4 regions of the Pseudoalteromonas sp. NGC95 genome follow, and region 4 is predicted to be linked to each of the others. Evidence: predicted binding sites of a transcription regulator. Region 4 holds the regulator's gene; each other region holds the start of a gene.
What was found. The regulator sigma-54, encoded in region 4, starts transcription at its own class of promoters, with help from an activator protein. The targets are predictions, from matches to a motif close to GTTGGCACGNNNNTNGNNT.
Positions count from the first base shown of each region.

Region 1: a site for sigma-54 is predicted at 6,379-6,397, ahead of I6E70_RS17280 (ferritin-like domain-containing protein). Genes of this name have one in related genera too.
Region 2: a site for sigma-54 is predicted at 5,509-5,527, ahead of I6E70_RS00230 (EF-hand domain-containing protein). Genes of this name have one in related genera too.
Region 3: a site for sigma-54 is predicted at 5,574-5,592, ahead of I6E70_RS17775 (EF-hand domain-containing protein). Genes of this name have one in related genera too.

Region 1 covers NZ_JADYWR010000024.1:400-8,082, reverse strand. The annotation lists gene I6E70_RS17315 (DUF4124 domain-containing protein) at 1-55, shown strand, start outside; gene yejK (nucleoid-associated protein YejK) at 127-1,143, opposite strand; gene I6E70_RS17305 (DUF1414 domain-containing protein) at 1,206-1,418, shown strand; gene I6E70_RS17300 (DUF3413 domain-containing protein) at 1,424-2,920, shown strand; gene I6E70_RS17295 (hypothetical protein) at 3,007-3,486, shown strand; gene aceK (bifunctional isocitrate dehydrogenase kinase/phosphatase) at 3,590-5,338, shown strand; gene I6E70_RS17285 (LysR family transcriptional regulator) at 5,325-6,263, shown strand; gene I6E70_RS17280 (ferritin-like domain-containing protein) at 6,441-6,884, shown strand; gene I6E70_RS17275 (ExbD/TolR family protein) at 7,199-7,594, shown strand; partial or broken gene I6E70_RS17270 (transposase) at 7,643-7,683, opposite strand, start outside.
Region 2 covers NZ_JADYWR010000001.1:48,524-56,206, reverse strand. The annotation lists gene I6E70_RS00265 (HDOD domain-containing protein) at 295-1,134, shown strand; gene I6E70_RS00260 (FlgO family outer membrane protein) at 1,189-1,866, opposite strand; gene I6E70_RS00255 (amidohydrolase) at 1,970-3,646, opposite strand; gene I6E70_RS00250 (energy transducer TonB) at 3,819-4,178, shown strand; gene I6E70_RS00245 (calcium-binding protein) at 4,319-4,555, opposite strand; gene I6E70_RS00240 (hypothetical protein) at 4,565-4,801, opposite strand; gene I6E70_RS00235 (hypothetical protein) at 4,988-5,215, opposite strand; gene I6E70_RS00230 (EF-hand domain-containing protein) at 5,240-5,473, opposite strand; gene I6E70_RS00225 (sensor histidine kinase) at 5,804-7,261, shown strand; gene I6E70_RS00220 (hypothetical protein) at 7,263-7,683, shown strand, end outside.
Region 3 covers NZ_JADYWR010000025.1:43,238-50,920, reverse strand. The annotation lists gene I6E70_RS17810 (LysM peptidoglycan-binding domain-containing protein) at 1-203, opposite strand, end outside; gene def (peptide deformylase) at 322-825, shown strand; gene fmt (methionyl-tRNA formyltransferase) at 850-1,803, shown strand; gene rsmB (16S rRNA (cytosine(967)-C(5))-methyltransferase RsmB) at 1,796-3,091, shown strand; gene trkA (Trk system potassium transporter TrkA) at 3,178-4,554, shown strand; gene I6E70_RS17785 (EF-hand domain-containing protein) at 4,636-4,851, opposite strand; gene I6E70_RS17780 (calmodulin) at 4,929-5,141, opposite strand; gene I6E70_RS17775 (EF-hand domain-containing protein) at 5,281-5,493, opposite strand; gene I6E70_RS17770 (flagellar brake domain-containing protein) at 5,959-6,618, opposite strand; gene I6E70_RS17765 (TrkH family potassium uptake protein) at 6,663-7,683, opposite strand, start outside.
Region 4 covers NZ_JADYWR010000001.1:200,506-208,188, forward strand. The annotation lists gene I6E70_RS00940 (calcium/sodium antiporter) at 143-1,111, shown strand; gene I6E70_RS00945 (KpsF/GutQ family sugar-phosphate isomerase) at 1,115-2,086, shown strand; gene kdsC (3-deoxy-manno-octulosonate-8-phosphatase KdsC) at 2,087-2,638, shown strand; gene lptC (LPS export ABC transporter periplasmic protein LptC) at 2,635-3,189, shown strand; gene lptA (lipopolysaccharide transport periplasmic protein LptA) at 3,179-3,724, shown strand; gene lptB (LPS export ABC transporter ATP-binding protein) at 3,721-4,446, shown strand; gene I6E70_RS00970 (RNA polymerase factor sigma-54) at 4,516-6,015, shown strand; gene hpf (ribosome hibernation promoting factor) at 6,042-6,329, shown strand; gene ptsN (PTS IIA-like nitrogen regulatory protein PtsN) at 6,334-6,786, shown strand; gene rapZ (RNase adapter RapZ) at 6,805-7,650, shown strand.

The sequences.
Region 1 (7,683 bases), on a different contig from region 4:
TAACCCGAAAAGTTCAATTATTGGTTTGAAAATCACTTGTAAGACGAACAAATAGTTATTATCGTTATCTAATTAATAAAGCCGCGTTATAACACGGCTTTTTCTTTTAATTTAGGTACTTAAACACTACTCTTTTTCATTTTCCATAAAACGTTGTAACTGATCTTTTAAGTTTGGCGGAATGCCTTTAATCACTAGTGTATCGGTTGCTTCGTTGTACGTTACGCGCTCGCCTAAGTGTTTACGTTCAAAACTTACACTTACACCACCACCAAGGCCTGAAAACTTAACCATACTGGTTACTGTTTTTTTATCAACGGGGAAAGTTTCTTCCAAGTCATAGCTTTGCTCTTTGCAAAAACTATCAAACGGACTGTCATCGCCTTTTGTAAGCGTTGCAGATAGATCGCTCACACTTGCATCTTCGCCTGTGGTTACGCAATCATTACAGTAATCAAATACTTGTTTACGTAAATCGTCTTTTTCTGATTTATCAAACTGTTGCTCTGATAAATAATCCTCTACTGCGCTAAGCATTACTTGGCTTTGCTGTTTTGAATCAATACCCTCTTCACAGCCTAAAAAGTCTAAGAAAAAGTCAGCAACTTTACGACCCGCACGACCTTTGATAAACGAAATATAACGATTATCTTCTGCTTGCGTATCCCATGCTGTTAAATCGATACGAGCAGCAAGTTGCATGCGAGATATATCTAAATGGCGAGAAGCCGCTAAATCAAGCTCAGAGGTCATAGAGTAATGCTCTTTAATGTTAATCATCGCAATTAACATGTAATCGGTAGCAACATACTGATAATGACAAAATACTAAATAGCCTGTTTCACTAAATGCATACTTATCAAGCTCTTCTTTTAAAACCGTTGAGGCTTGCTCGGTCATATGCCAAAAGCCTAGCTCATCGTTACGGTAGCTTTGCATTGCAGATGCTACAACGCTGTTTTTATCACCACTGAAAGCACAGTAACCTTTACCTGGCTTACCATTATATGCATGATGTAATTGTTCGATAAAAACGGCTACTTTATCGTTAATTACCATCTCATCATTTCGAAGGTGAATTTGCGTATCGTCGTCTTTTTTGTCTACATAATGAACGACTAATTTTTTAACGTCTGTTGTCATCTTTGTTTTTCACGCCTCTAGTGTTAAAATACGAGAATATAACTATTTTATTGAACCAACTGATGCCAATCTTATCAAAATACTCTAATGAAGAAGTAGAACAAATCGTCGATCAGCTTATTGATGTGCTAACTAAACACAATGCGCCGGTAGATTTAAGCCTTATGTGTTTAGGAAATTCTATCACGCATATCTTAAAAGAGCATGTACCAACAGGGAAAAGACAAGCCGTAACTGAGAACTTTGCAAAAGCTCTATCACAGTCGGTTAAATAAACTCTATGAATTTATCGCAGCACAATCAGTTTTCATCAAAAGCGAGTCAGCTATTAAGCTGGGGCCATTGGTTTACTTTTGCCAATATTGGTTTGGCGCTATTTATTAGCTTAAGCTACTTATTTGCCGACTCGCCACCAACAAGCTTTATGGGCATTACTTATATGCTAGTAACGTGGTTAAGCCACACTAGTTTTATCGCCTTTTTAGCGTTTGTGCTGACGGTATTTCCGCTTAGTTTAATATTCCCCTACCCACGACATATACGAGGCATGGCGGCTGTTATAGCCACACTAGGCGCTTCACTGCTTACCCTTGATGCTTATGTTTACGTTAATTTGGGTTATCATCTAAGTATATCTGCCTTACCTGAGATTATTTCTCTACTGTGGCATCGTTTAACCAGTTCACCTGCTTTAACAACCATTTTAGCCAGTGGGATTGTATTACTTATTTTAGGCTTTCAGCTACTTGTGAGTAATTACACATGGCAACACCTTGAGCGCTTAAAACAATATAAATTTGCACGTTACGCAATTTCATTTTTAATAGTGTGTTTTTCACTTAGTCACAGTATTCATATTTGGGCTGACGCAAATTTAAACTTTGACGTAACGAAGCAAGATAATGTACTACCACTGTCATACCCTACTACCGCTAAAAGTTTATTAGCTAAAAATGACCTGCTTGATATAGAAAGCTATAAGCAAGCACATAACGTAAAAATTAATAACCAAAACATTAGTTATCAAATGCCAAGCCCGCTTGATAAGTGTGAAGACTACACACAAGCCAATGTAGATATTTTTGTATTTGAAACCCAGCAACAACTCGCTAAATTTGTTGCCGATAATAAAAACTTACACAAAACAGAGCAGTTTTTACAGCCAACTAATCACGACGATATGCTATTTAGCTTAGTGTATGGTTTGCCAGCTTTTTATAAAGCAGCAATTTTAAGAGATCAAACTCTTCCCGCATGGCAAAGTCAGCGCCGCAGCATTGAAGTAACCGGCGTGGAAGAACTTAGTTTTATAAATGATCAAGCACATAGTTCTAGCGCAATTAGAGTTATTAAAAGTAGCGATAACGCCGTTGTACGAGATGATAAAACACAGGTTTTTGCTTTTAGTCTTGCCAATAACAAGCAAGAAGTAGTAACAACATCAACTTTATATAGCTCCGACAAACGTATTTCTAAAGTAGATGGACTTATTCAACCTAGCGATTTAATTGCAACAAGTGTTGGCCAATATTTAAATTGTAAAGCCATTGCTAAGCAAACAATGCTGGGCGTTAATTTATACAAGAAAAAAGATGATATGGGCGTGAACTACTCTCAGGGTGTCGTTATAGCCTATAAAAAAGATAGGATTACCTTAATAGATTCAGATGGTAACTTTAAAAACATTTCCGCTGCTGAAGGTTTTTCTATTGAACAAGGTTTAGATATACCATTTTTAGTACAGAGTATTAAAAAGCTCAAAACCTTTACCCAATAACAGTTATCCTAACCTAGCTTGATATACCACCAAGCTAGGTTATAGTTTTATATTGTTGTTAGATATAAAAACCAAGGATGACATGTATGTTTAAAACTTCTTGTTATATTCTCCATTCTAGCTTTTTACTTATCAGTTTTTTTAGCTTTAGCGATACCACTTACTACAAATGTGTAACAGAAAAAGGCACAATCTTTTCTCAACTGCCGTGTGACGACGAAGCAACGACTTATAAAGTTAACACGACGGGTAATCAGTATTCTGGTCCTAAGGTTGACTACACTAAACAACTAAACGAACTTGAGCGTGAAAGGCTTCTATCTGGCTTACAGGCAGAGCTTCGCAGTAATAACCATAAGCTAACAATACTTGATCGTAATAAGCAGCGTGCTGAATACAAACAACAAGAGCGGTTAAATCATATTCTAGCCATTGAAGATAAAAAGCGTATTACCAAAGATATTACTAAAAAATTAAAAATAATTAATAAAGAGTACAAAAAAGATGTATTGGTTATTACTAAACAAATTAAAATTCTCGAAAAAAAGATAGCTCAATACCAATAAATCACTCTTAATTAGCAAGTAATATTTATCTTGGTTTTAAACTTAAAATAACATACCCTTAACACAATAGAGTATAAGCTCTAGGGACTATTAAGGAGTGCAAATGCAGCCTCGCCATATTGCTGAATTAATTTTAACGGGTTTTAAAAGGCACTATCAGCTATTTCAAAAAACAACGGCCAAAGCCCCTCTCGCCTTTGCAAAAAAAGATTGGCAAGCAATTAATGATATCAGCCGTTTGCGTATCAGCTATTATGATGATCGTGTTAACGAAACCACACAAGCGCTAAAAAAAGAAACCCCAACAGAGCAATTAGATGAAAGCCTATGGCTCGAAGTTAAAAAGATATATCAGCACTTTTTATGTTTCCACCCTCAAGCAGAACTCGCCGAAACCTTTTATAATTCTGTATTTTGCCGGCTGTACCATAGGCGCTATTTTCATAATGACTTTATATTTGTAGAAGCAACTTTGAAAGATGCTCCTTCAGTACCTGTTGAGGCCGAATATAGGACATACTTTCCAGTAGTTGATGGCCTAAAGCCAACAATAAAACGCATTATTAATCATTTTGATTTTAAAGCCCCATTTGTAAATTTAGAGCGTGATATTCGCCTTCTTGTTAAAGCTTTTTATAAACAAGCACCCGATACACATCACCAACCTTGGCAAATGCGCTTTGATATTTTGCACACACCTTTTTATCGTAATAAAGCAGCTTATATTGTTGGTCGTGTTGTTTCAAAAAGTGGTGTTCAGCCTTTTATAATCGCCGTATTGCACGATGAAGATAACGGATTATATTTAGATGCACTTTTAACTAAATCATCTCAAATGCGTGTCATTTTTGGCTTTGCCCGCGCCTACTTTATGGTAGAGACTCATGCACCTTCAGCACTTGTCCGGTTTTTGAATCAGCTTATGCCAAACAAAACACTTGCTGAGCTCTATAACGCAGTGGGTTTTCATAAGCAGGGTAAAACTGAGTTTTATCGAGAGTTTTTAAATCACTTATCTCACTCAAGTGATGAGTTTACAATTGCACCGGGTACTCCCGGTATGGTGATGATGGTATTTACCCTTCCCTCATTTGGTTATGTTTTTAAAGTAATAAAAGACAAATTTGGTGAAAGTAAGCCCTTCGGCCGTGATACCGTATTAAAGCGTTATCAACTAGTAAAAAACCATGATCGCGTTGGCAGAATGGCCGATACCATAGAGTATTCTAACGTCGTATTTCCTTTGGCGCGTTTTGATAGTAATTTACTTGCGCAATTACATAAAACAATTGGCTCATCAATGGTAATTGAAGGCGAATGGTTGATCATCAAGCATTTATATATTGAACGGCGCATGACACCACTCAATTTATTTTTAGAAAATGCTGATGAAGAAAGTGCCGCAGACGCGATTGAAGAATACGGGCAAGCTCTAAAAGAAATGATTGCCGTTAATATATTTCCTGGCGATATGCTCTTAAAAAACTTTGGTGTAAGTAAGCACAAACGTATTATTTTTTACGATTACGATGAAGTTCAATACCTAACAGATATGAACTTTAGAGCATTACCGAAAGCAAAGAGCTACGACGATTATTTAATGGATGAACAAAGTTACTCTGTTGCACCACAAGATGTATTCCCAGAGCAGTTATGTACATTTGTAATGCCTAATCCTATGTATAAAAAGTTTTTCCTCAGCACTCATCCAGAGCTTATAGATGTTAGCTTTTGGAAGCAGGCGCAACAAAATATAAAAAATGGGCAGGTAAGTCATATTTACCCATACCCGACAGCACAGCGATTTATCCATCACTGGTCGACGCAAAGGACACACAATGAATATAAGTAAAATAGATTTAAATTTACTCGTTTATCTCGATACATTGCTTCGAGAATGCAACGTAACACGCGCTGCTAATCAATTGAGTATTACGCAGCCCGCAATGAGTAATGGCCTTAAACGTCTTCGTAACTTATTTAACGACCCTATTTTAGTTCGTACCAGCGATGGTATGGTCCCGACAGAGCGCGCTTTAGAGTTACAACCCGTTATTCGTGGCATATTAATGACGCTTGAAGAAACCCTAGCACCTAATAGAGAATTTGAGGCAAGCCAGAGTAAACGTGTATTTAGAATAATGGCCAGTGATTACGCTGCAAGTACGTTAGCGCCAAAGCTCTTAAGTAAACTACACGAAGAAGCCCCCGATACTACTTTAGATATACTCACACCAAGTGATGTAACCTTTCATGACGTAGAAAACGGTAAAGTAGATATGGCAATCAACCGTTTTGAAAACTTACCTCAGTCTTTTCATCATAAACGTATTTGGAAAGACAGTTTTTGCTGCTTAGTTAAGGCCGACAACCCTATTATTGAAAACTTTAGCCTCGACAGCTACTTAAAAGCGCGCCATATATGGGTGAGTAAAACAGGTTTTGGTGTAGGTGTGGGCATGGACCCTAAAGATGTGCAAAAACTTGGTTGGGTTGACGAAGCACTTGCCCACTTTGGTAAACATCGTAACATTGCCACTTTTACGCGTAACTACCATGTAGCGATTCATTTAGCTAAAGAGAAAAATTTGATTGCGACCCTTCCTTCAAAAGCTGCAAATATATACTTAGATGATCCGGGGCTTAAAATTTTAGAGCCACCGTTTCCAATTCCTCCTTTTGAGCTTGATATGATTTGGAGCCCACTGTTGCATCGCGATGCGAGCCATATCTGGTTACGCCAAAAAGTAGCCGAAGTAGCTGAAGAGCTAAAATAACTTTATTACACAATATAATGTAAAAATTGCTAGGTTAATACTTCCCTCATTAACTTAGCCCCTTTCTGCAATGAAATTAAATCAATAAAATCAAATAACTACATAAAAATAAAAACGTGGAACATACATTGCTTTTATTAAATTGAACTATACATTCATTTAATAAAAGAGGTCATTATGAACACCCATCAAGGATCAGAAGTAAATCATATTACTGACATCATTCAAGTTATGAACAGCGGCATCGACTTTTATCAAAAAGCACAGGAAAAAGTTGAAGACCCTGCTATTGGCGCACTTTTTCAGCGTATGATAGATGCCCGAAAAGTGAGTGTTGAGCGCTTGCAGCCATATGCAATTAATGAAAAAGGCGAACGCGAAGATGGTTCATCTTTCGCAGTTGAAGCACGACGTACATACACAGCCTTACTTACTACATTCACCTCACATAACGACAGCACGTATGTAAAAGAGCTTGAAGAAGTAGAAGATAAAACGCTTGTAGAAATTAAAGCCGCTATGGATAAACCACAACCGGCTGATTGCGAAGCTGCACTGGCTAAAACATTATTAACAATGCAAAGCTGCCATGCAGAAATGAGCCGTATGCAAAAGCAGTAAGCTTACATAACGCATAAATACAACCCAGCCTAGCGCTGGGTTTTTTATTGCCTCTAATACCAATCTGCATAAATCTTTAAGCAATTTAACGAATTAAATCACACTATAACGATGCCATATAGACCCCATATATAAGCAAATTGGTATAAACACCACCTTATTTCGCCACATTTTAAATACATAATGAATACAAATATTTAATGTTATTAGAATATTTATTTAACCACGCTTTATTTTTGCTGTGCTAATTTTGTTAGTAGGTACCTAAAACCTTGCTGTGGCGCCGCAGCATTTAATTAAAAATAAGGTCCAATATGAAAAGTAAACTAACTAAACTGCAAAATAATGCTGATGTAGATATGACCTCGATGTTAGACATAGTGTTCATATTACTAATTTTCTTTATTGTAACTACATCTTTTGTAAAACCTGTGGCTATTGAATTAAACCGACCACTCGACAGCCCTCAAATAGATAAGCCTGTTAAAAATGCTTTATTTAGAATTGATGAAAGTAACGCAGTATATTTTTCAGGGAGGTTAATTGATTTAGAGCAAGTTGCGACTAATTTAGCGATGTTCGCGGCTAAATATGAAATAAGTTCGGTACTTATAACCGCAGACGAAAACAGTACTCATAATACTTTAATGAGTGTAATGAATAATATTAAGCAATACGATGATTATTCAATAAGTTTGATTTCTAAATAAAACAGCCCAATATAAAACCAAAAAAAGGGCCTTACGGCCTAATGCCAGTCAGTTAAGCTGACTGGCATTTTTCTTTTTATGGGGATACT
Region 2 (7,683 bases), 150 kb from region 4:
TATTGCCTGTTAAAAAGTAAGTTTAATAATTTGTACTGTTTTAGTTAAAAGACTAAATATGTACAAACGCTTCCTTATTGTGAGTGCATTAAAGCAAAACTAAATAGTAAATAGCAAGTATTTGGCGTTGTAAGACAGGCATGAGCGATAAAGCATTATAAATAAAAATAAACTTCTATAATTTTCTTAACTTTATCGGTAAGTTAGACAATACTAATTATATTACTAATGCGAAAATTAACTGCCTGAGTTTGCAGTTACTTTACAGGCTGAACACAAAAGGACGGCAGCTTTATGTCTACAGAAAACGCTTTATTAACGATTCTAGTCGATAGAATAAATAACGATACGTTGGTTTTACCAACGCTACCTGAAGTAGCGATTAAGGTTCGCCAAGCTGCAGATAACCCTGATGTGAATTTAATGCAAATGTCAGATGTAATCTCACAAGACCCAGCGCTTTCAGCTCGAATGATAAAAGTAGCTAATAGTGCGATTATGGGACGTTCTGTAAAAGTATCTAATTTACAACAAGCAGTGACTCGCATTGGGTTGCGCCAAATTAAAAATATTGCAACAGCTATGGCTATGGAGCAATTATTTGTATCAAACAATGAGCTGATTAAAGGCTACATGGGCAAGGCTTGGCAAAAAACATTAACCGTTGCTAGCCATTCAATAACACTCATGGAGTTTTACTTAAAAAACAATAAACACACTTCATTAAATCGTGATTCAATTACATTAGCTGCGCTTGTTTATAATATTGGTGTATTACCAATTTTAACAGAAGCTGAGCGCCACCCTGAAGTGTTTGCCAACCCAAGCTTTTTAGCGCACGCAATTCAAAAGCTGAGTGGGAAAATTGGCTCGTCGATTATGCAAGCGTGGGAATTTCCTAAAGAGTTTGTTGATGTAGCTCTAAGCTGGGCAGATCCAAGTTACAAACCTGATAAAGTTAGCTATGTAGACTTTATTCGAGTAGGCGCTATTTTAGAGGGAACATTACAGGTTTCTGATAAGTCAGCAGCGCTGCAAACGTACATAGATAAAGGTGTAATACCGTCTATGCAATTATTCACAAGTGATGAATACAACGATATGCTAAAAGATGTGAAAAACATGTTTAGCTAAACATGTTTATTACACAAACTAAAAAGGGTTAACTTGCGTTAACCCTTTTTAGTTTTATTGAATAGCGTCTAGTACTATTCCATCTGTTCTGCGAGTAGGGTATAGCGATTCAACCACAAAGCTGGGAATAAACCCTTTAGCTGATGACACCACTACTTTAGATTTAGCGCCAATAATACGAGCATTAACAACAACACCGCGGTTGGTGTATGTAAGCGTGCCAGTTAAAGTGTATTCAATATGTGGGTAGCCTTTAATATCTTTGCCATTACGGCTAAATGAGAAATCACCCATCGGCGTCACGTGCACTGTGCCTGTGTGCTTATAATCAACAACAGACAAACCAAACTCTTGTAATTCAGTAATAAAGCTTTCAGCTAAATGATTGCCAAAAATATTAGTAGTTTGCAGGTTGTCGTCTAAATTTACAAACGAAGTTATAGCGATAGGCGTGCTACTATTTATGTAATTCATATTCTCAATTAGTTTCATTGCTAATTGCTCTGTGTAATTACTTAGTAACTTACTGCTGTTAATTGGGCGGTAGTTATTTTCTGGAAATTGCCAATTACTCACGCGCGGCTGGTTATTTTCAGCATAGCGATTATGGGCATTATTATAGCCAATATTGTTATGTGGTGCATGTCCATTGTAAACAGGATGGGTAGAGCAAGCTGAGAGTGATAGTGTAAAAAGTGCCGATAAAGTAAGAGTTATTTTTTTTGATAACATGTTTTCTTCCTGAAACATAAGGGGATTTTATAAATACCCCTCCTTATCGACACACTTTTTGATTACTTTAATTAAATTTAATAATTAATTTGTTTATTTTTGATTATGGTGCTTTTGTAACCTCTTCTTTTTTATAGCGAAGCTTACCTGCTACCCATGTTTGCAGTACGTTTGTTTTGTATATCTCGTCAACAGGTACTTTAAAGTAGTCTTTATCAATTAAAATAAAGTCGGCCCATTTACCTTTTTCTAAACTACCCACCTTAAATTCTTGATGAGCTGAATAAGCGCCACCGAGAGTAAATGCACGTAATGCATCTTCGCGGCTTAGTACTTCACTTGCGCGCCAGCCGTTTTCAGGTAGTTTGTTATGATCCATGCGTGTAATGGCTGAATACAAACCATCAAATGGATTTGCAAGCTCAACCGGGTAATCAGAGCCTGCTGCAACAACCGATCCTTGCTTTAAAAATGTTTGCCAAGCGTAGGCACCGGTTAATTGTTTTTCAGTTAAGCGTTGCTCTGCCATATGCATATCAGAAGTGGCATGTACTGGCTGCATTGAAGGGATTATTTTTAACGCTTTAAAGCGAGGGATATCCTCAGGCGTTACAATTTGTGCGTGCTCTATTCGGTTACGTAGTAATATACCGCCCGTTTTTTTAAACACATTTTGATAGGCATCAAGTACTACTTTATTTGCTTTATCGCCAATGGCGTGGGTATTTGCGCTAAAGCCGCTTTTAAAGCTTTGTGTAAAGAGCGCTTCGAGTTTTTCTTGTGTTTCAAGCATTAAACCATGGTGACCAGGTCTGTCTGCGTATTCTTCAATCAGAGCAGCTCCGCGAGAGCCAAGTGCGCCATCGGCGTAAACTTTAACACTGCGAATTTCCATAAAGTCATTTTTGTCGTGGTATCGGCCTGCCTTTAACATTGTATCTAAATCAGGGCTTGCACCACTTAACATTGCCACAATACGTAGCGGTAAATTACCAAGGTCGCCGCGCTCTTTGTAAACCTCCCATGTGGCTTTATCAATACCTGCATCGTGAGTAGAGGTAATGCCTAAACTTAATAAATGCTTACCTGCTGCATCTAGTGAGTCACTTATATCTTGCTTTGAAGGGGCTGGCATATGCTGGGTAATTAGCGATTCTGCTTTATCTACAAAAATACCCGTAGGATTGCCAAATTCGTCTTTAATTATTTCACCGCCTTCAGGCGCTTTTGTTTGGGCGTTAATACCAGCAAGTTCGAGCGCTTTTGAATTAACCCAAATGGCGTGACTATCAACCCGCGAAAGAACCACAGGTTGATCGCTCACTACTTTGTCTAAATCTTTAGCTGTAGGAAAGCGTGTATCAGCCCAAAGCTCTTGGTTCCAACCTCGCCCAATAATCCAACCTTGTTTGTTATCGGCAAATACTTTTAGTTTATTTGTTACTTCATCAACCGATGTTGCGCCGCGTACGTCAAGTTGCGATAAATTATCTCCTAGGCCAATAACGTGCCCATGAGCATCAATTAAGCCAGGTAATAAGGTATTACCGTGCGCGTCAATTAGCTTGGCATCTGGGTAGCTATCTTTAAGTGTTTCGCTACCGAGCTTAACTACCTTGCCATTTTTAATAACGAGGGTAGAAAACTGCTGTACTTCACCTTTGTATAAAGGGGTATAACCATTGGCGTTATAAATTACTTTTGTTTGGGCGAGAGTGTAACTAGAACTAGCGCAAAGGCTGGCTAGTATGAGTGGTTTGATTATTTTTTTGAGTGGCATAGTTACTTAATTTTTATTGTTAATTTACTTACATTAACAAACTTGATTTTATAATACCAATGAATTGATAGACCTCATTTTAAGGCTTTTCTCTATATTAACTGTTTACAAAATAGGTAATTGATGTGATTATTTAGTATGTAAAACAATCAAAAAAGCATAAGGAAACGCTATGAAAGCCCTCTATTTATTACTCCCCTTGAGTATGATGCTAACAGCCTGTAGTTCAACGTCTGATAAACAAGTAAGCGATGAAATGCTGGATTTATCGAGTCCTGAACTGCGAAGTAAGGCAGGTGAGTATTGGGATGTTGTTAAAAGAGTAGAGCCGCGATATCCGATAGAAGCTACAAAAAGAAGTATTTCAGGTTGTGTTGAGCTTGCTACGTTAATTAATTCACAAGGTGAAGCCCAAGGGTATAAAGTTATCTCGTCTTACCCTGAGGGTGTGTTTGATAATAATGCGGCAGCTGCTGTGGTTTATGGCGCTGGAAAGCGACAACTGAAAATACGAGTAAGCAACCTATTCTAACTTACCTCAAAATGGATTTTATGGTAAGCCCAAAACCTACTGATGCAGAGTATTTGGCGCATTGTTCTAAAAATAAAACCTGAACGTAATTAATAGATATAAATATAATAAGCTAGGTGTTTTTTTACCTAGCTATAAAACTACTTACTTGCATATAAGCCATATTCATTTAATGCTAATTTACCGTCTTTGTCACTGTCGTAGCTTGAAAACCGTGACCACAAAGCCGGGTCTATAGCGGTTTCTGAACGTGATAAAAAACCGTCTTTATTCCTATCTAGCTTTTTAAATTGCTTTGCAATGTCGTTACTTGCGGCAAAACTAAATGTGCTAAAAATACTAAACGCCAGCAGCGTTATATAGCTAATACTTTTCATACAAATCACTTAGTAAAGGTTGTTAGTTAGATAACTTTTAAATTCGACTAGCGAAATTTGGTTATCTTGGTTTTTGTCCCATTTTACAAAGGTGTTTAAAAGTTGTGGTTGGGGATCAAGTTCGTCGTGTGTTAAATAGCCACTTTTGTCGCTATCTAGGTGATCAAAGCGTTGCTTTACATCAAGTGCTGCGGCATCAAAACTTAATAGCATTAAAATGCTTATAACAAGGGAAAGTATCTTCATGGTCTTCCTTCCAAAAGATGTATTAAAAGTTCGTGGCTAAAATAAAGTAAAAAGGAAAAAGCACTTGCCGTAATTTAACTCCCAACATTAAATCCTTTTACACACTCCCTCAGGGATTATGGCAAATGCTTTTAGAATCAGTTTACTTGTAACAAGCTTAAGTAAAGCTTAATCAGTAATTACTCATTAAGGCTTAAAGCTTTCAAATTCTTTTTTTGAGACTTTTTCATCACCGTCTTCATCTAAGTCGGCAAATTGTCTCATTACTTCTTTGTCTTCCTTAGCTTCTACAATTGATATTTGTCCATCCATATCTTTATCTAAATGGGCAAAGCGCACGTTTGTTGGCGATGCAATTACGGTGGCACTAATTGCTAAAAACATTAATGAAAAAGCGGCTATAAGTTGTTTCATAATCACGTTCCTTATTAAATGAGTTTATTGAATAAATTTTTTGAATTCATCTAGCGACAATTGCCCATCTTGATTAGTATCAATTTGTAAAAAATTTTCGTGTAGAACGGCATCTTCACCTGCTTCGGCTTCACTTAATGTGCCGTTACTGTCTTTATCAAGCTCGTTAAAAGTCGCGTGAACGTCCATTGCGTGTGCGTTAGCGCCTAAAAAGCCTAAAACTAGTAATGATGAAATTACTAAAATGCGTTTGTTCATAATTATTTCCTTATTGATTAAAGTTATTACTCCTATTACAAAAATGATGCCAAAAATAATTGTTGTTAATTTTCAAGTGTTTATATTTTTAACTTGAAAGAGGTGGGAAGTTTTTACGGGGTTTATTGTAATTTTTGTGTGCCTTTTGCAACACTATGTAGTGAGGTTAAAGGTAGGGTTTAAAAATCAATGGTTTACGTTGTCGCTATTTGGCGACACATTGTTTTTGTAGCGCTGGCTGTTAATTGTATTAAATATAATTGCTGGTTCAGCTAGTGTATAAGGTAAGCACTTAATAATAGAACGCTTAACTTAAAAGGACTAAACGAAATGCCAGCAACCATAGCTAAAAAATACCATGCAATGCTTAACTGGCGGCCTAATTTAATTGGGCAATTTGCAATGAGTATGCTGCTTTCGTTACTCCCGCTTTCTATAGTGGTGATTGTATTTTTAAATGCGCTTAACAAGCAATTAGCAGTGACTCAAAGTATCGTGAGTAACAACTACCAAGTTACCAAATCGTTTAATACTCTAAAACAAGAACTCAACAGCCTTGAGCGCGCCACTAGGCAAAACTGGGTATTAAAAAGCGAATCGTTAGATAAACTCATTGTCGATAAATGGCAATCATCCCTGCAAAGTATTGATGAACTTAAATTTGTTAACACGGATAAAGATTACACCCACCAATGGCAACGCTTATATGTCACCTTACAAACAGCGCATGTAGAGCTTGTTGAGCAAAAACAACAGCAAGCGGAGCTATTTGTGCCAGTGAGCGATTTAGTTGCTGAGCTTACTTTATGGTTACGTGATAAAAATGAAGCGCAAATTACCAATAACCAAAATGAGCTTACAAGCCTACAAACTTCATTTATAAACTGGCTGGTGGCACTTATTCCGCTTACTTTAATTGTTGGTGGTGGTTTTTTATGGCGTATAAGTGGGCGACTAAAAGGGTTAACTACGGTTATTGATAAGCTAGGGCAGGGGCATTGGCAGCAAAAAATATCTGTGAAAGGCTCCGCTGAGCTAGTTGAGCTAGGAGAAAAACTCCAATGGGTGCAAGAGCAACTTCACATGCTTGAGCAGCAAAAAGATACCTTTTTACGCCATGTTACCCATGAGCTAAAAACGCCGCTTGCTTCAATGGTCGAAGGCACTGATTTATTAACTGATGAAATAGTAGGCCCAATTACTGCTGAGCAAAAAGCAGTGCTTGAGCTTATTAGCCAATCTATGGTGCGCCTTCGTACAATGATTGACAGCCTGCTGAGTTATAATGCGATTCGCACCAGTAAAGACAGCTTAAGCGAAGTTGAGTTTAGCTATCTTATTAATAAAATTAATAGCCATTTTGAACATCGCTTAAGTGCGCGTCAGCAAGCTCTGCAATGGCAAAATAACTTACCTAATAAACAGCTTGCTTTACCTAGTGAGCTTATTGAGATGATTTTAATTCAGCTTATTTCAAATGGCTTAAAATTTTCACAAGATAAGCAAAGCGTTACTATTAATTTAGCGCTTGAGCAAAACCAACTTTGTATTGCTGTACTTGATAAAGGATGCGGTATTAAAGAGCAAGAAAAAACTCAAATTTTCAGCGCATTTTATCAAGGTAAACACAGTAAAAATGTTACGCTGCAAGGCAGTGGGCTTGGCTTAACTATTGTGAAAGAATCTGTTGAACAGCTAAGAGGTACACTTACTGTTGAGCATAACGAGCCGCATGGTTGCCGGTTTTCAATTAAAATTCCCATAACAAAAAATCTAGGAGTTAATTAACATGCGCTTGCGTTTAATCGCTATTTTATGTGTGCTCAGTAGCAGCATGGTTATATCAGGTTGTGAAATTAATAATGGGCAAGAAGAGCGTGTGTCAATTACACCTGCACCTGTGGTCGATACCAAAATAACGAACGACAAAAACAGTAAACCTAGTCCAAAACCCAGACCAAAAATAGAACCTAGCTATCCGCCTGCAGAGCAAGTTATTGCATGGCACGCTAATCAGTGTGGCGGATTTAAATTGGTGCCAAAAAAAGATATTTTTACAGGTGAAAACGATCTTAAACGTTTTTTTAAATTTATGTGCTTAAACATAAATGATGATCCAAATACGGTAATGACTAAGTTGCTAAAACTCGATTTAGCTTACTTTTGGCCAGATGATATAAAGCAATATTTATGGCTTCAAAAGCAGCAAG
Region 3 (7,683 bases), on a different contig from region 4:
GGGTTGTCAATTTGTGGATTCATTTGCCAAAGTTCAGGCCATAGCCAAGGCTCATCTAAATAGATGCCAGAAATATCCCAAAGTGTATCGCCTTTTTTTACAACATACTGTTTTGGTGCATCTTTTTTTATTTTAAGCACGTCAGCAATTGCGGGAAACGCAGCACTTAACGTAAGCATGACTGCAAGTAATGGAGATTTCATTGAGCTTCCTTGTATTGTTTTTTCATTATTATTGCCCAAAACCTGTTAAAGGTGAACGCGAATGGCTAAAATAAGAGCATACAATACCCTAAATTAAGCACAAGTGAAAAAGGTAACTATGGCTAGGTTAGAAGTTTTAAGATTTCCAGATGAACGTTTACGTACTATAGCAAAAGATGTTGCACAAGTTGACGACACAGTACGCCAAATTGTAAAAGACATGCTAGAGACAATGTACGATGAAAATGGCATTGGACTTGCGGCCACGCAAGTAGATATTCATCAACGAATCGTTGTTATTGATGTATCAGAAGAGCGCGACGAGCCACTGGTATTAATTAATCCACAAATCATTAAAAAAGACGGCTCTACCGTTAGCGAAGAAGGCTGTTTATCAGTACCTAACTCGTATGCAAAAGTAGACCGCGCTGAAACAGTAACAGTCGCTGCACTTAACGAAAACGGTGAAGAGTTTGTACTAGATGCAGATGAATTACTGGCTATTTGTATTCAACACGAACTAGATCACCTTCAAGGTAAGCTGTTCATTGACTACTTATCTCCATTAAAGCGCCAACGTATTCGTAAAAAGCTTGAAAAAGAAGCTAAATTTGCAGATTAGTAATAAGTACCTTAGGAAAACTCAGTGACTCAACCATTACGCATTATATTTGCCGGTACGCCGGACTTTGCAGCACGTCATTTACAAGCGCTGATACAAAGCGAACACCAAATAGTGGGTGTATATAGCCAGCCAGATCGCCCTGCAGGTCGTGGTAAAAAATTAAAAGCCAGTGAAGTGAAAGCGCTAGCGCTTGAGCACAACTTACCGGTTTTTCAGCCACAGTCATTAAAAAATGATGAAGCACTAGCAGAGCTAACAAGCTTAAATGCCGACATTATGATTGTTGTAGCGTATGGCTTAATTTTACCTAAAGCTATATTAGAAGCCCCACGTTTGGGTTGTTTAAATGTGCATGGCTCTATATTACCGCGCTGGCGCGGCGCTGCACCTATTCAACGCGCAATTTGGGCTGGTGATGAGCAAACCGGCGTAACAATAATGCAAATGGATGAAGGGCTAGATACCGGCGATATGTTACATATAAGTCGCTGCCCTATTAGCACGACAGAAACTAGCGCTAGTTTATATACAAAGCTTGCTGAGCTAGGTCCAGACGCGTTAATTGAAACCATTAATAAATTAGCTAATGGCGAGATCACCCCTGAACCTCAAAATGATGAACTTGCTAACTACGCTAAAAAGCTTTCTAAAGAGGAAGCTAATATCGATTGGTCAATGAGTGCACTGCAAATTGAGCGAAACATTCGCTCTTTTAATCCATGGCCAGTGTGCTTTACCCAAATGGGTGGGCAAACAGTAAAGATTTATCAAGCGCAGGTTGTGCTGCAATCAGGTGATCCTGGGCAAATTTTATCAAGCGACAAAAATGGCGTAGTAGTGGCGTGTGGCGAACACGCTTTATGTATTACGCAATTACAGCCGCAAGGTAAAAAACCAATGGCAATTAACGACTTTTTAAATGGTCGTAGTGACTGGGTTACCCCTGGCACAATATTAGGCGAAAACAATGAGTAATGTTCCAAACGTACGAGCGCTGGCCGCTGAAACTTTATATAACGTAGTTGATAAAGGCGCATCGCTTAATCAAGAACTTCCATTTGCAAGCCAAGGCTTGCCGCCTAAAGATAAAGCGTTGCTACAGCAAATTTGTTATGGCGTTTTACGCTACTTACCGAGCCTTGAAAATTACTGCCAACACTTAGTAGAGCAGCCATTAAAAGGTAAACGTAGAATATTTCAGTTTTTATTATACGTAGGTATTTATCAACTGCAGCATATGCGCGTACCACCACATGCTGCAATTTCAGAAACTGTAAACGCACTGGCTCAACTGCGCGCTTTAGGATTAAAAGGGCTGATAAACGCCATTTTACGTAGTTTTCAGCGCCAACAAGCAGAGCTTGAAGAAAAAGCGAAGCTTATTCCGGTATGTTTATACAACCATCCAAATTGGTTTATTAAACAGGTGCAAACAGCCTACCCAGATAGCTGGGAAGCACTACTTGAAGAAAACCAGCAACAAGCACCAATGTGGCTTCGTGTAAATCAAGCACAATTTAGCACGCAAGAGTACAGCGAAATGCTTAGCGCTAACGATATTGAACACACCTTAAACCCTGACTTTATTGATGGGATTAAGCTTGCCAAACCACGTGATGTATTTTCGTTGCCTGAGTTTGATACAGGTGCATGTTCAGTACAAGATGCTGCAGCACAGTTGGCAGCCCGCTTTTTAGAACCTAAAGCAGATGACTATATTTTAGATGCCTGTGCAGCACCTGGCGGAAAAACGTGTCATATATTAGAGCTTGCTGATGCTGATGTACTTGCACTTGATAGCGACTCAACTCGCCTTGAACGCGTTAAGCAAAACTTAACGCGTATTGGCTTAGGTGCAGACCTACAATGTGGCGATGCCTCACAACCACATACTTGGTGGGACGAAAAATTATTTGATCGTATTTTGCTTGATGTCCCTTGTTCAGCCACTGGCGTAATTCGCCGTCACCCTGATATAAAATGGTTACGTCGCGCATCAGATATCGAAGACTTATCTAAGTTACAAAACGATATTCTTGATAGCATTTGGCCACTGTTAAAACCAGGTGGCACATTGGTATATGCTACGTGTTCGGTTCTTCCACAAGAAAACCAACAGCAAGTTGCTAAGTTTTTAGCTAATAACGATGATGTAGAACATATACCTCTACACGAAAATGATACCGTAACAACTCCAGGTTTGCAGTTACTGCCCGGTGAAAGTGATGGATTTTATTACGCTAAGCTAGTTAAAAAAGCCTAATAGCCGTACACTAAATAGTTAGCCATTTATGAAACATTAAATGGCTATTTTTTTAATTAAATTATGATCAATACCACGGGTAAATAATGAAAATAATTATACTCGGTGCCGGGCAAGTTGGTGCTACGCTTGCTGAAAACTTAGTTGGCGAACAAAACGAAATTACCGTTGTTGATATAGACGGTAACCGATTACGTGAACTTCAAGATAAGTACGACTTACAAGGGGTTATGGGCCACAGCGCGCACCCTGATGTATTACGCCGTGCAGGCGCAGAAGATGCCGATATGATTATAGCGGTAACCAGTTCAGATGAAGTGAACATGGTTGCATGCCAAGTGGCGTACAGTATTTTTAAAACGCCCACTAAAATTGCCCGCATTCGCTCAGAGCAATATTTAAAATACCGCGAAAAACTATTTCAAAACGATGATTTACCAATCGACCATTACATTGCTCCCGAAGCACTGGTCACTAAGTATATTCGCCGTCTAATTGACTACCCTGGTGCTCTGCAAGTATTGCAGTTTGCTGATGGCATGCTCTCGTTAGTAGCCGTAAAAGCTTACTATGGGGGTTTATTAGTAGGTTATGCGTTATCTGCACTTAAAGAACATATTCCTAATGTAGAAACTCGTGTTGCCGCTATTTATCGTCAAGGTAAAGCAATCAAACCACTGGGTACCACCGTTATTGAAGCCGATGACGAAGTATTCTTTATTGCCGCTACAAAACATATACGCGCAGTAATGAACGAGCTACAAAAACTTGAGCGTTCGTACAAAAAAATTATGATAGCTGGTGGCGGTAACATTGGGGCAGGCCTTGCCCGCTCACTTGAAAAAAACCACACCGTTAAACTAATTGAACGCAGTAAAGAACGTGCCGAGCAACTCTCAGAAATGCTCGATAACACGGTCGTTTTTTGTGGTGACGCATCTGATCAAGAACTGCTCTCAGAAGAGCATATTGAACAAGTCGATGTATTTATTGCCGTAACCAACGACGATGAAGCAAACATTATGTCGGCCATGCTTGCAAAACGTATGGGCGCACAAAAAACCATGGTACTTATTCAACGTGGAGCTTACGTTGATTTGGTACAAGGCGGCGAAATAGATATTGCCATATCGCCACAACAAGCAACTATATCAGCGTTATTAACGCACGTACGCCGTGGTGATATTGTTAACGTGTATTCACTGCGTAAAGGCGCAGCAGAAGCCATTGAAGCGGTTGCTCATGGTGATGAAAACACATCTAAAGTGGTTGGTCGTGCGATTGCCGACATAAAACTTCCTGCAGGTACAACCATTGGGGCAATAGTACGTAATGACGATGTGTTGATAGCTCACGATGATACAATTATTATGTCGGGCGATCATGTCATCATGTTTTTAATCGACAAAAAACACATTACCGTTGTAGAAAAACTATTCCAAGTAAGTGCTATATTCCTTTAACTAGTTACTCTAATTAGTTAATTTAATACACAAAAAAGCCGCTGACTAAGGCGGCTTTAATGGAGTATGCTTAAATATTGATTACTGTACTTTTGAAAACTCTTCTTTAGAGATTTCACCATTACCATCAGTATCCAAATCATCAAAAATCTTTACAAGCTGAGGGTTAACCTTTGCTTCTTCCATTGTAATAGCACCGTTACCATCTGCATCAAAAGAGGCAAAATCTACTGCGGCATATGCTGCTGATGAAGATGCTAAAACGATAACTGCAAGTGTTGTATTTAATGTTTTCATAATAATATTCCTAGTAATATGGGAAGTCCTTTTCAAAGATCCCTGACTGTGAAAAATGTTTAATCTGAAAAGATTAATTAGTAATTAGCGAATTCTTCTTTAGAAAGCTCGCCGCTACCGTCGGTATCTAGCTCAATAAATTCAGCCATTAAATCTGTATCGACTGCCGCTTCGCTTGGGCTAATTGTGCCGCTACCATCGATATCAAGGCTGTCAAAATCTGATGCTGCAAATGCAGCGGAAGAAGATGCTAGTACTATAAGTGCTAATGCTTTATTTAAATGTTTCATAACTTAATCCTTCAATGTTCTATCAAAAAAATTGCTTCGTTTAACTTAAAACGTAATTTTCCACTTCCTTGTTATCCTCTTTCGTAAGCTCCCTTGCCTACTTAGGTGTCTTTGGCAACTCAGGATAAATACTTTTTAATTAAGCTTCTGAAAATTCTTCTTTTGATAACTCACCATTTTGGTCAGTATCAAGCTCAGAAAACATGCTCATTAGCTTTGCATCTACTGATGCTTCTGCTTGGCTAATTGTGCCACTGCCGTCTACATCCAGTGTGTCAAAATCTGTTGCAGCAAAAGCGGCTGAAGAAGATGCAATAGCGATAAGTGCTAAAGTTTTATTAATACTTTTCATAATATGTATCCTTCAAATTTATGTGTGTGCGATTAAGTATTTCACTTTGAATCACGATTTCGTTCAGTACACTTAGACTATTACAACTTAGATGCCAACATTTAAAAGCTATTAATTTTCAATAAGTTAAATATAAAACGTACAACAAGAAGGCGTTTTTAGAATAGTTATTGTTGCCCTTTAGCAACACGTTTTAAAGAGATGATATTAAAGTCATTAAAAACATATAGTTATGTTTATATAAAAAGATACATTTTTAAATGTACGGTTTTAAAAGGAGGGATTTAAAATAATAATTGAGATAAATTTTAACGAGGTAGCTTTAATAACAAAAAACAAGCTGTAAAAAACAAAACGTAATCAATTGTTTTATTTAAATAATAATTTTAATTATGAAAGAGAGAAAAAACATTTTATAAATACTGACATAAAATGCCTTTTTGTTGCAAATAAGCGAAAACCTATTTATTCAACGGTAGGCTCAAGCGCAGAAGGGTCTATAAAATGCTCTTTCATAAAGGCTTTCATTTCATCCTCGCTTGCTAGTAGCTTAATTCCACAGTGCACACCGGCGGCATGCTCTTTAACACTGCAAATTTCACCTTCAAAATCTTTATCACTGCTATTAAGTACGACAGTGCATTGCATATCTTTAATACTTTCAACTTGCTGATCGCCTCTAATATCAAACATTACACCAGTGAGTGAAATGTCTTTAATAAGGCCTTCAAGTACCCTATCGTCACTTAGCTTTAGCTTTGCAGGTAATAAGGTAGGTATGCGTGTTTGTGAGCGTAGCGCAAATAACTGCACTTGCTTTGGAAAGTTTATAAACACGAGTTTAGCGGGATGAGAGGCTACCGACATAATTTGCTGGCGAAACGCAATAACTTGCCCACCACTACCTTCAATAAGCGCTCTTACAACAACCATTACGCCATCACGTAAATAGTCACTCGCCGCAGGTAAACGCTTTGCATTGGGATAATTTAAAATAATAAACTGTTTATCGAGTAAACCAACTAATTCAGTTTTAACACGCTTACTGCTTGTAGGTGTTAATATTTCTAGGTCGACTAAGCTGCCTACACTTATATGCTTTAGCTTTTCTAAATTTGTTGGCATATCCCTTTCCCAATAGTTCGTAATTTAAAACTTAAGCCGCTCGTTTATCCACGCCAAAAAGTAGGCGTAAATAGCACTAATAAAGTAAATATTTCTAAACGACCAAACACCATTGCAATGGTAAGCAACCATTTAGCACCATCGGTTATAGCGCCATAATGCGATGCTACATCACCCAGACCTGGACCTAAGTTATTTAAACAAGCCGCAGTGGCTGAGAACGCAGTTATGTTATCCATACCCGTGCCCATAAGCGCTAACATAATAATAATAAACACCAATGCATACGCAGAGAAAAATCCCCACACGGCTTCTACTACTTTGTCTGGCAACGCCTTTCGACCCAGCTTGATTGAATATATAGCCCGAGGGTGCACCAAACGATTAAGCTCACGCACACCCTGCAAGTAAAGTAAGAACACGCGCACTACTTTCATACCACCACCGGTAGAGCCTGCACAACCACCAATAAAGCTCGAAAATATAAGTAAAATAGGTAAAAACAAAGGCCATGTTGAAAAGTTATCAGTAGCAAAGCCTGCTGTTGTACTCATAGAAACAGCTTGAAATAATGCCTGATCGAGGGTTTCATCGCCATTAGCAAATATTTCATTAGAGGAAAGTACGGTAAAACAAATAACCACCAGCGCTAATTGAATACACAAAAACACCTTAAACTCAGGGTCTCGAATATAAACTTGTACGTTTCGACTCGCCACTGCAGCGTAGTGCAGGGAGAAGTTAACAGCGGCAATAATTAAAAAGAACACACAAATAAAGTTAATTACAGGGCTGTCAAAGTGCCCCATGGAAGCATCGTAAGTAGAAAAACCACCTATCGCGACCGTTGAGAATGCATGACATATCGCATCAAACCACTCCATCCCTGCTGCCCAATAAGCCAGCATACAAGCAATAGTCAGCGACACATAAATATACCAAAGGTGCTTTGCTGTATCGGCAATTCGCGGGGTCATTTTGGAATCTTTTACAGGCCCAGGTATTTCAGCGCGATATAACTGCATACCACCAACACCTAGCATGGGGAGTATAGCGACAGCGAGT
Region 4 (7,683 bases):
GCTTAACCCCGGCTTAAATTTTTAAATTAGCTGTTTAAAAGCAGCATTGTTACGTAGTTGACCTTACTCTTTTATTTATACTTTCATCTTGGCTTTTGTTACTATTCGCGCCATCCGTATTTTGTATAACTGGCTTAACACAATGGTTACCTCGTTTGTTATTTTAATTCTTGGTTTTGCAGCTCTTGTTTGGAGTGCAGACAGGTTTGTTTATGGCGCTGCGGCTCTTGCTAAAAACTTTGGTGTACCTACACTTATTGTTGGTTTAACCGTGGTAGCTATGGGCTCTTCAGCACCCGAAATGATGGTTTCAGCCTCTGCCGCTCTGGCTAACAAAACCGACACAGCGGTTGGCAATGCTGTTGGCTCTAATATTACAAACATTTTACTTGTGTTAGGTATCACTGCTCTATTTCGCCCTCTTTCAGTTTCATCAAGTACATTAAAACGTGAAATGCCATTAGTGATGCTCGTATCTTTAGCTACTTGGTATGTGTTCTCAGATAACTACTTTTCATTTAATGAAGGTGTTGCACTTTTGGTTGGCTTTATCGTATTCATCGGTGGGTTAATTATTGTATCTATGCGTGCAAAAAACCAAGATGATCCATTTGTGTCAGAAGCCTGCGACGATGTACCAAACGATGTACCTACGAAAAAAGCGGTATTTTGGTTAGTTGTCGGCATGATACTCCTACCTGTTAGTTCTCATTTTTTAATAGGTTCGGCTGTCGATATTGCTAAATACTTCGGCTTAAGCGACTTAGTCATTGGCTTAACAATTATTGCCATCGGTACTAGTTTGCCTGAACTTGCCGCTTCGGTTGCAGGTGTACTTAAAAATGAAGATGATTTAGCACTAGGTAATATTGTTGGCTCAAACATATTTAATATTCTAGCGGTATTACCACTTGCCGGTATTATTAACCCTTCAGCCATTGACCCATCATTAGTAAGCCGAGACGTATTAATTATGATTGGCGCAACACTTGCTCTTATTATTATGTCATTGAACTTTAGAGGCACCCAACGTATCAATAGAGTAGAAGGCGGCTTATTGCTAATAGCGTTTTTGGGTTACCAAGGGTATATTTTTAGTCAAGTAGGGTAAATGATGGCAACGCTAAATTTTATTGAACAAGGCCTTCGCGTTTTAGATGTTGAACGCCAAGCACTTAGTGATATTGCACAATATGTAGATGAAAATTTTCATAACGCGTGCCAATTAATGTACGACTGCGAAGGCCGTATTATTGTCATTGGTATGGGTAAGTCAGGTCATATTGGCAATAAAATAGCGGCAACCCTTGCAAGCACTGGCAGTCCAGCATTTTTTGTTCACCCTGGTGAAGCAAGTCATGGTGATTTAGGTATGATCACTAAAAATGACGTGGTTATGCTTATTTCTAATTCAGGGGAGACCAGCGAAGTTTTAAATATCATTCCGGTTTTAAAACGACTTGGTGCCAAAATGATATCGATGACTGGCAATACGCAATCAACCATGGCGACCCTTGCTAATGTACATGTGTGTATTAAAGTAGAAAAAGAAGCCTGTTCATTGGGTCTAGCTCCTACATCAAGTACCACTGCAACGCTTGCGATGGGCGATGCCATGGCAGTTGCATTATTAGAAGCTCGCGGGTTTACAGCTGATGACTTCGCGCTATCTCACCCAGGTGGTAGTTTAGGCAAGCGCTTATTACTTACTTTAAAAGATGTTATGCACAGCGGCGCAAATACACCTATTATTAGCGTTTCACAAACAGTTAAAGACGCCCTTATTGAAATGTCTGCTAAAGGGCTAGGTATGACAGCCATTGTTGATGAAAATCAGCAGCTCGTGGGATTATTTACCGATGGCGATTTGCGTCGTATTTTAGAGCAAAGAATTGATATTCATACAACACAAATAGATGTTGTTATGACTAAGTCATGTACTACGGCTACACAAGATATTTTGGCTGCTGAAGCGCTTAATATTATGGAACACAAACGTATAAATGGCTTAATCGTCGTCAATGATAAAAACCAACCTATTGGCGCATTAAACATGCAAGACCTATTAAAAGCAGGAGTGTTATAAATGCAATTTGAAGAACTCTATCAACCGCTGAGCGATGATGCAAAAGCACGCGCTAAAAAAGTAAAGCTACTTATATGCGATATTGATGGTGTATTTTCTGATGGCCGTATTTATCTTGGTAATCAAGGTGAAGAGCTAAAAGCATTTAATACAAAAGATGGTTTTGGCATTAAAGCGCTTATAAACAGTGGCTTTGAAGTGGCTGTAATTACTGGTCGTCATTCACAAATAGTGCAACAACGTATGAGCAGCTTAACCGTACAGCATATTTATCAAGGCCAAGAAAATAAGCTCATTGCCTATCAAGAATTAAAAGACAAACTCAACCTTAGCGATGAACAAATTGCTTATATCGGTGATGATGGTCCTGACATGCCCGTTATGGAATTAGTCGGCTTTGCTGTTGCAGTAAATGATGCCCATCCACTTATTAAACGTTTATCACACTATGTAACGCAAATGCCTGGCGGCTTTGGTGCAGTAAGAGAGCTCACCGACTTACTTATGCTTGAAAATGGTAAAGCATTGACTACACAAGGCACTAGTTCATGAATGCAGCGCGCATAATATTAAGCGTTTTATTCATTAGCTGTATGGTTTGGCTTTGGTACCCTTATTTTACACAAACAAATATTGTACCTCAGACTGAGCCTGAAGTTATTGCCAAGCCTGATTACATAGCCATAGAACTCAAACAAACAGCCTATGACGAACAAGGTAAAATTAGCCACAAAGTCACTGCGGCTAAAATGGAGCTATATCAACAATTAGGTTTTACGTTTTTTGAAAAACCTATTTTTACTTTATATAACGAAAAGCAAACGTGGCAAATAAATGCAGACGAAGCAACATTATATGAAGACAAACAATTAATTTTAGAAGGCAATGTGGTTGCCAAAAACTTAACCGATAACGCCATGATAGACAAAATCAATGCTGATAATATTCAAGTAGATATAAAGCTATTAACAATGCGTTCGGAGCAACCCGTTATCATTACTGGGCCCAATTTAAAAATCACTGGTAAAGGCCTAGAAGCCGACTTAAAAACCGAAGTGATAAAACTAATTAACCATACGCGAACCATATATTATGACCAATAAAATATTAAAATCACTTATTATTCCTACACTTATACTAGCGTTTAATAGTAGTGCTGCAGAGCAAAACACGCAACCGGCTGCAAATCAAATTTCAATAAGCGCCGATAAGCAAGAAGGTCAATTAAAAGCTAATGTCGGGATTTTTGAGAAAAACGTTGAAATTATTCACGGTAACCGCCGTATCACAGCCGACCGCTTAGAAGTACATAAACGCGATGAACTTGGCGATAATAAACAATTATTAATTGCTACAGGTAGCCCTGCGCACTTTGAAGAAAAGCAATCAGATGGCACGACTATGAGCGCCAGTGCTGACGAAGTACGTTATGATGTATCTAAGCGTTTTTTAACGCTTGTTGGTAATGCACAAGTATCGCAAGCGGGACAAAAAATAAATGCTAAAAGCATTACCTACGATATAGAGCAGCAGCTAATCAGTGCCGAAAAAGATGAAAACTCAACTGACCGCGTTCACACAATTTTAGTGCCAATCGAGACTAAAAAAAGTAAAAAAAGCGACAAAGGTCAACCATGAGCACATTAAAAGCAGAGCTATTAGCAAAGAGCTATAAAGGCCGTGAAGTTGTAAAAAACGTCGGCCTTGAAGTCAAAGCTGGCAGTATTGTTGGCTTACTTGGCCCTAACGGCGCAGGTAAAACTACCACGTTTTATATGATAGTAGGACTTGTACCTAGCGACAAAGGTAAAATATCGATAGACGATAACGATATTACTCTTTTACCTATGCATAGTCGTGCTAGATTAGGCATTGGCTACTTACCGCAAGAGTCTTCAATATTCAGAAAGCTGACTGTTTATCAAAACTTAATGGCCATTTTAGAAACGCGCAAAGAGTTAAATAAACAAGCTAGAGAAGACACTCTCGATAAATTATTAGATGAATTTAGCATACAACACATTCGTGATAGCCAAGGTATGGCATTGTCAGGAGGCGAACGTCGTCGTGTTGAAATAGCACGTGCGCTGGCAGCAGATCCTAAATTTATATTACTGGATGAACCATTTGCAGGTGTTGACCCTATTTCGGTATTAGACATAAAGAAAATAATAGAACATCTTAAAAATCGTGGGATTGGTGTATTAATTACCGATCATAACGTAAGAGAAACCCTTGATGTTTGTGAAAAAGCCTACATTGTTTCTCATGGGGAGCTGATTGCATCAGGTACTCCAGAACACGTATTAAATGATAAAACAGTACGCGATGTTTACTTAGGCGAGCAATTTAGGCTGTAACATTTACGCCATGTCTTTAAGCATCTGCTAGTATTAATTATAACAACATAAAAGGATTGTTAGAGATACATGAGGCAATCACTACAGCTGCGCATGGGCCAGCAACTTACAATGACTCCACAGCTGCAACAAGCTATTCGTTTGTTGCAACTCAGTACATTGGATCTCCAGCAAGAAATACAAGAAGCTCTCGACAGCAACCCGCTATTAGAGGTTGAAGAAGCAGACTATTCAGAAGACGCTGCAGGTAAAAACGAGCAAAAAGCAGATACAGATGACATAACTGTTAGCGCATCTGCCGATGATGCTCCAAGCGAATACGAACAAGATAGTGGTGAAGCACTTGCAAAAGACACGCTAAGTGACGACATGGCTATGGATGTTAGTTGGGATGAGTACATGAGTGCCGCCCCAGCAGCATCATCGGGTCCGATGCCTGAAGACGAATCAATATACCAAGGCGCCTCTACTGAAACGCTCCATGAGTATTTAATGTGGCAGTTACAACTAACGCCATTTAGCCCTACAGACGAAGCTATTGCTATTGCTATTGTAGAAGCCGTCGATGATTCAGGTATTTTAACACTAAGCTGCGAAGAGATTTTAGAAAGCTTTAATCAAGAAAACGAAGATGATAACGAAGTCGAACTTGATGAAATTGAAGCTGTATTAAAACGCATCCAACTGTTTGATCCTGTTGGTATTGCTGCACGTAGTTTACAAGAGTGTTTGTGTATTCAGCTTAACCAGTTTGATAAAGAAACACCTTACATTAATGAAACAAAAATGATTTTAACCGAGCATATTGATTTATTAGCTGCTCGTGACTATCGTACATTAATGAAGAAAACTAAGCTCAAAGAAGAAGAGCTTAAAGAAGTAATGACATTAATACATACTCTTAGCCCTAAACCTGCAGATACTATTGTAAGAGAAGAATCTGAGTATGTTATTCCTGATGTGTCAGTTAAAAAAATTAAAGGCCGCTGGGTTGTTGAGTTAAACCCAGATAGCATGCCTAAAATTCGTGTTAATAGCCAATACGCGGCAATGTCTCGCACTGTAAAATCCAGTGGTGACAGCCAGTTTATTCGCTCGCATTTACAAGAAGCTAAATGGTTTATTAAAAGCTTAGAAAGTAGAAACGACACGCTATTAAAAGTAACAAATTGTATTGTTAAGCAACAACAAGGCTTTTTTGAACACGGTCCTGAAGCCATGAAACCAATGGTTTTAAATGATGTTGCTGAAATGGTAGAAATGCACGAATCAACAATTTCGCGCGTAACAACCCAAAAGTATATGCACACACCCCGTGGTATATTTGAGCTTAAATACTTTTTCTCAAGCCATGTAAGCACCGAAAACGGGGGTGAATGTTCATCTACAGCAATCCGTGCGCTTATCCGAAAATTAATCGCAGCAGAAAACTCAGCAAAACCATTGAGTGATAGCAAAATAGCGGATATATTGGCTGAGCAAGGAATTAAAGTAGCGAGACGTACAATCGCAAAATACCGCGAATCTCTGGCTATTCCACCGTCAAATCAGCGTAAAAGTTTGATTTAAGACGCAAAAAAAAGAGGGTAATGCTTATGCAACTAAACTTAACTGGTCGTCACGTAGAATTAACCGATTCACTAAGAGACTATATTAATACCAAATTTGCGAAGCTAGAAAGACACTCTGATCATATTAATAATGTTCATGTCATTCTCGATGTAGAAAAATTAAATCAAAAAGCAGAAGCCACCATACACGTAAGCGGTGCTGAGCTATTTGCCTCTACAGAACATCAAGATATGTATGCCGCCATTGACTCGTTGATCGACAAGCTCGATCGACAAGTAATTAAACACAAAGAGAAGCTTGCTCGACACTAATATGATGAAATTAAGCTCACTTATATGCCAGGACTGCAGCAAAGCTGCGGTCCTTTTTAATAGCAAAAAAAGAATTTTAGAGTTCATTAGCGAACTTGCTCACGACAAACTTCCGTATTTACCGCAACAAGATATTCTTAATGCTTTAATGAGCAGAGAAAAATTGGGTAGTACAGGTATAGGGCGTGGCATTGCCATTCCTCATGGAAGAATGAGCGGTGCAGAAGAGCCTTTGGCTTTAGTGCTCGTTAGCGAAACTCCAATAAATTTTGATGCAATCGATAATCGCCCTGTTGATATTTTCGTCGCACTCATCGTACCAGATGGCGATAACCAGCAGCACTTAAAGACTCTAGCAACCATTGCTGATAAACTAAACAACAAAGATTTTTGTAAACAGTTACGCAGTGCAAAATCAGATGCTGAGCTTTACCAAGTTATTGTCAATCAATCATAGTTTTATAAAGGGTGTTAAATGGAGTTAATTATCATAAGCGGCCGTTCTGGTTCTGGAAAGTCGGTTGCTTTACGCGTTGTAGAAGATTTAGGTTATTATTGCGTAGATAATATTCCAGTTAACTTGCTTCCTTCATTAGTTCGCAGTGTGTCTGATAGCTACGATAAAATTGCTGTTAGCATTGATGTGCGGAACATCCCTAAACAACAAGATGAATTTAACGATATTCTTGAATACTTGCCTGGCTTTGCAAAACCTACGTTATTTTATTTAGATAGCGACGATCAAACATTGATCAAACGTTTTTCTGAAACTCGTAGATTACACCCACTATCAATTGACTCGTTGCCTCTTGATTTAGCCATCAAAAAAGAAAAAGAATTACTTGATGTATTAATCACCCGCGCCGACTTTATGATAGACACGACTGATTTGAGTGTTCATCAACTCGCTGAATCTATTCGTGAAAAGATTTTAGGTAAAAAAGATAAACAACTAATTGTCACGTTTGAATCGTTTGGTTTTAAACACGGCATACCAAAAGAAGCTGATTATGTATTTGATGCACGCTTTTTACCAAATCCACATTGGGAACCTGAATTAAAACCTTTAAATGGGTTAGATCAACCCGTTAAAGATTATTTGGCCAATCACAGCATAGTGCAAAAATTCACATGGCAAATTCAAACATTTGTACAAACATGGTTACCGCACTTAGAGCGAAATAACCGCAGTTATTTAACCATTGCTATTGGGTGTACAGGCGGACAACATCGCTCTGTATATTTAGCGCAAACTATTGGTGAAAGTTTTGCAATGACACATCCCAATGTGAAAATTCGCCATCGCGAACAAGAAAAATAATATAGCTGAATAATCACCTGTTCAGCTTAGGTA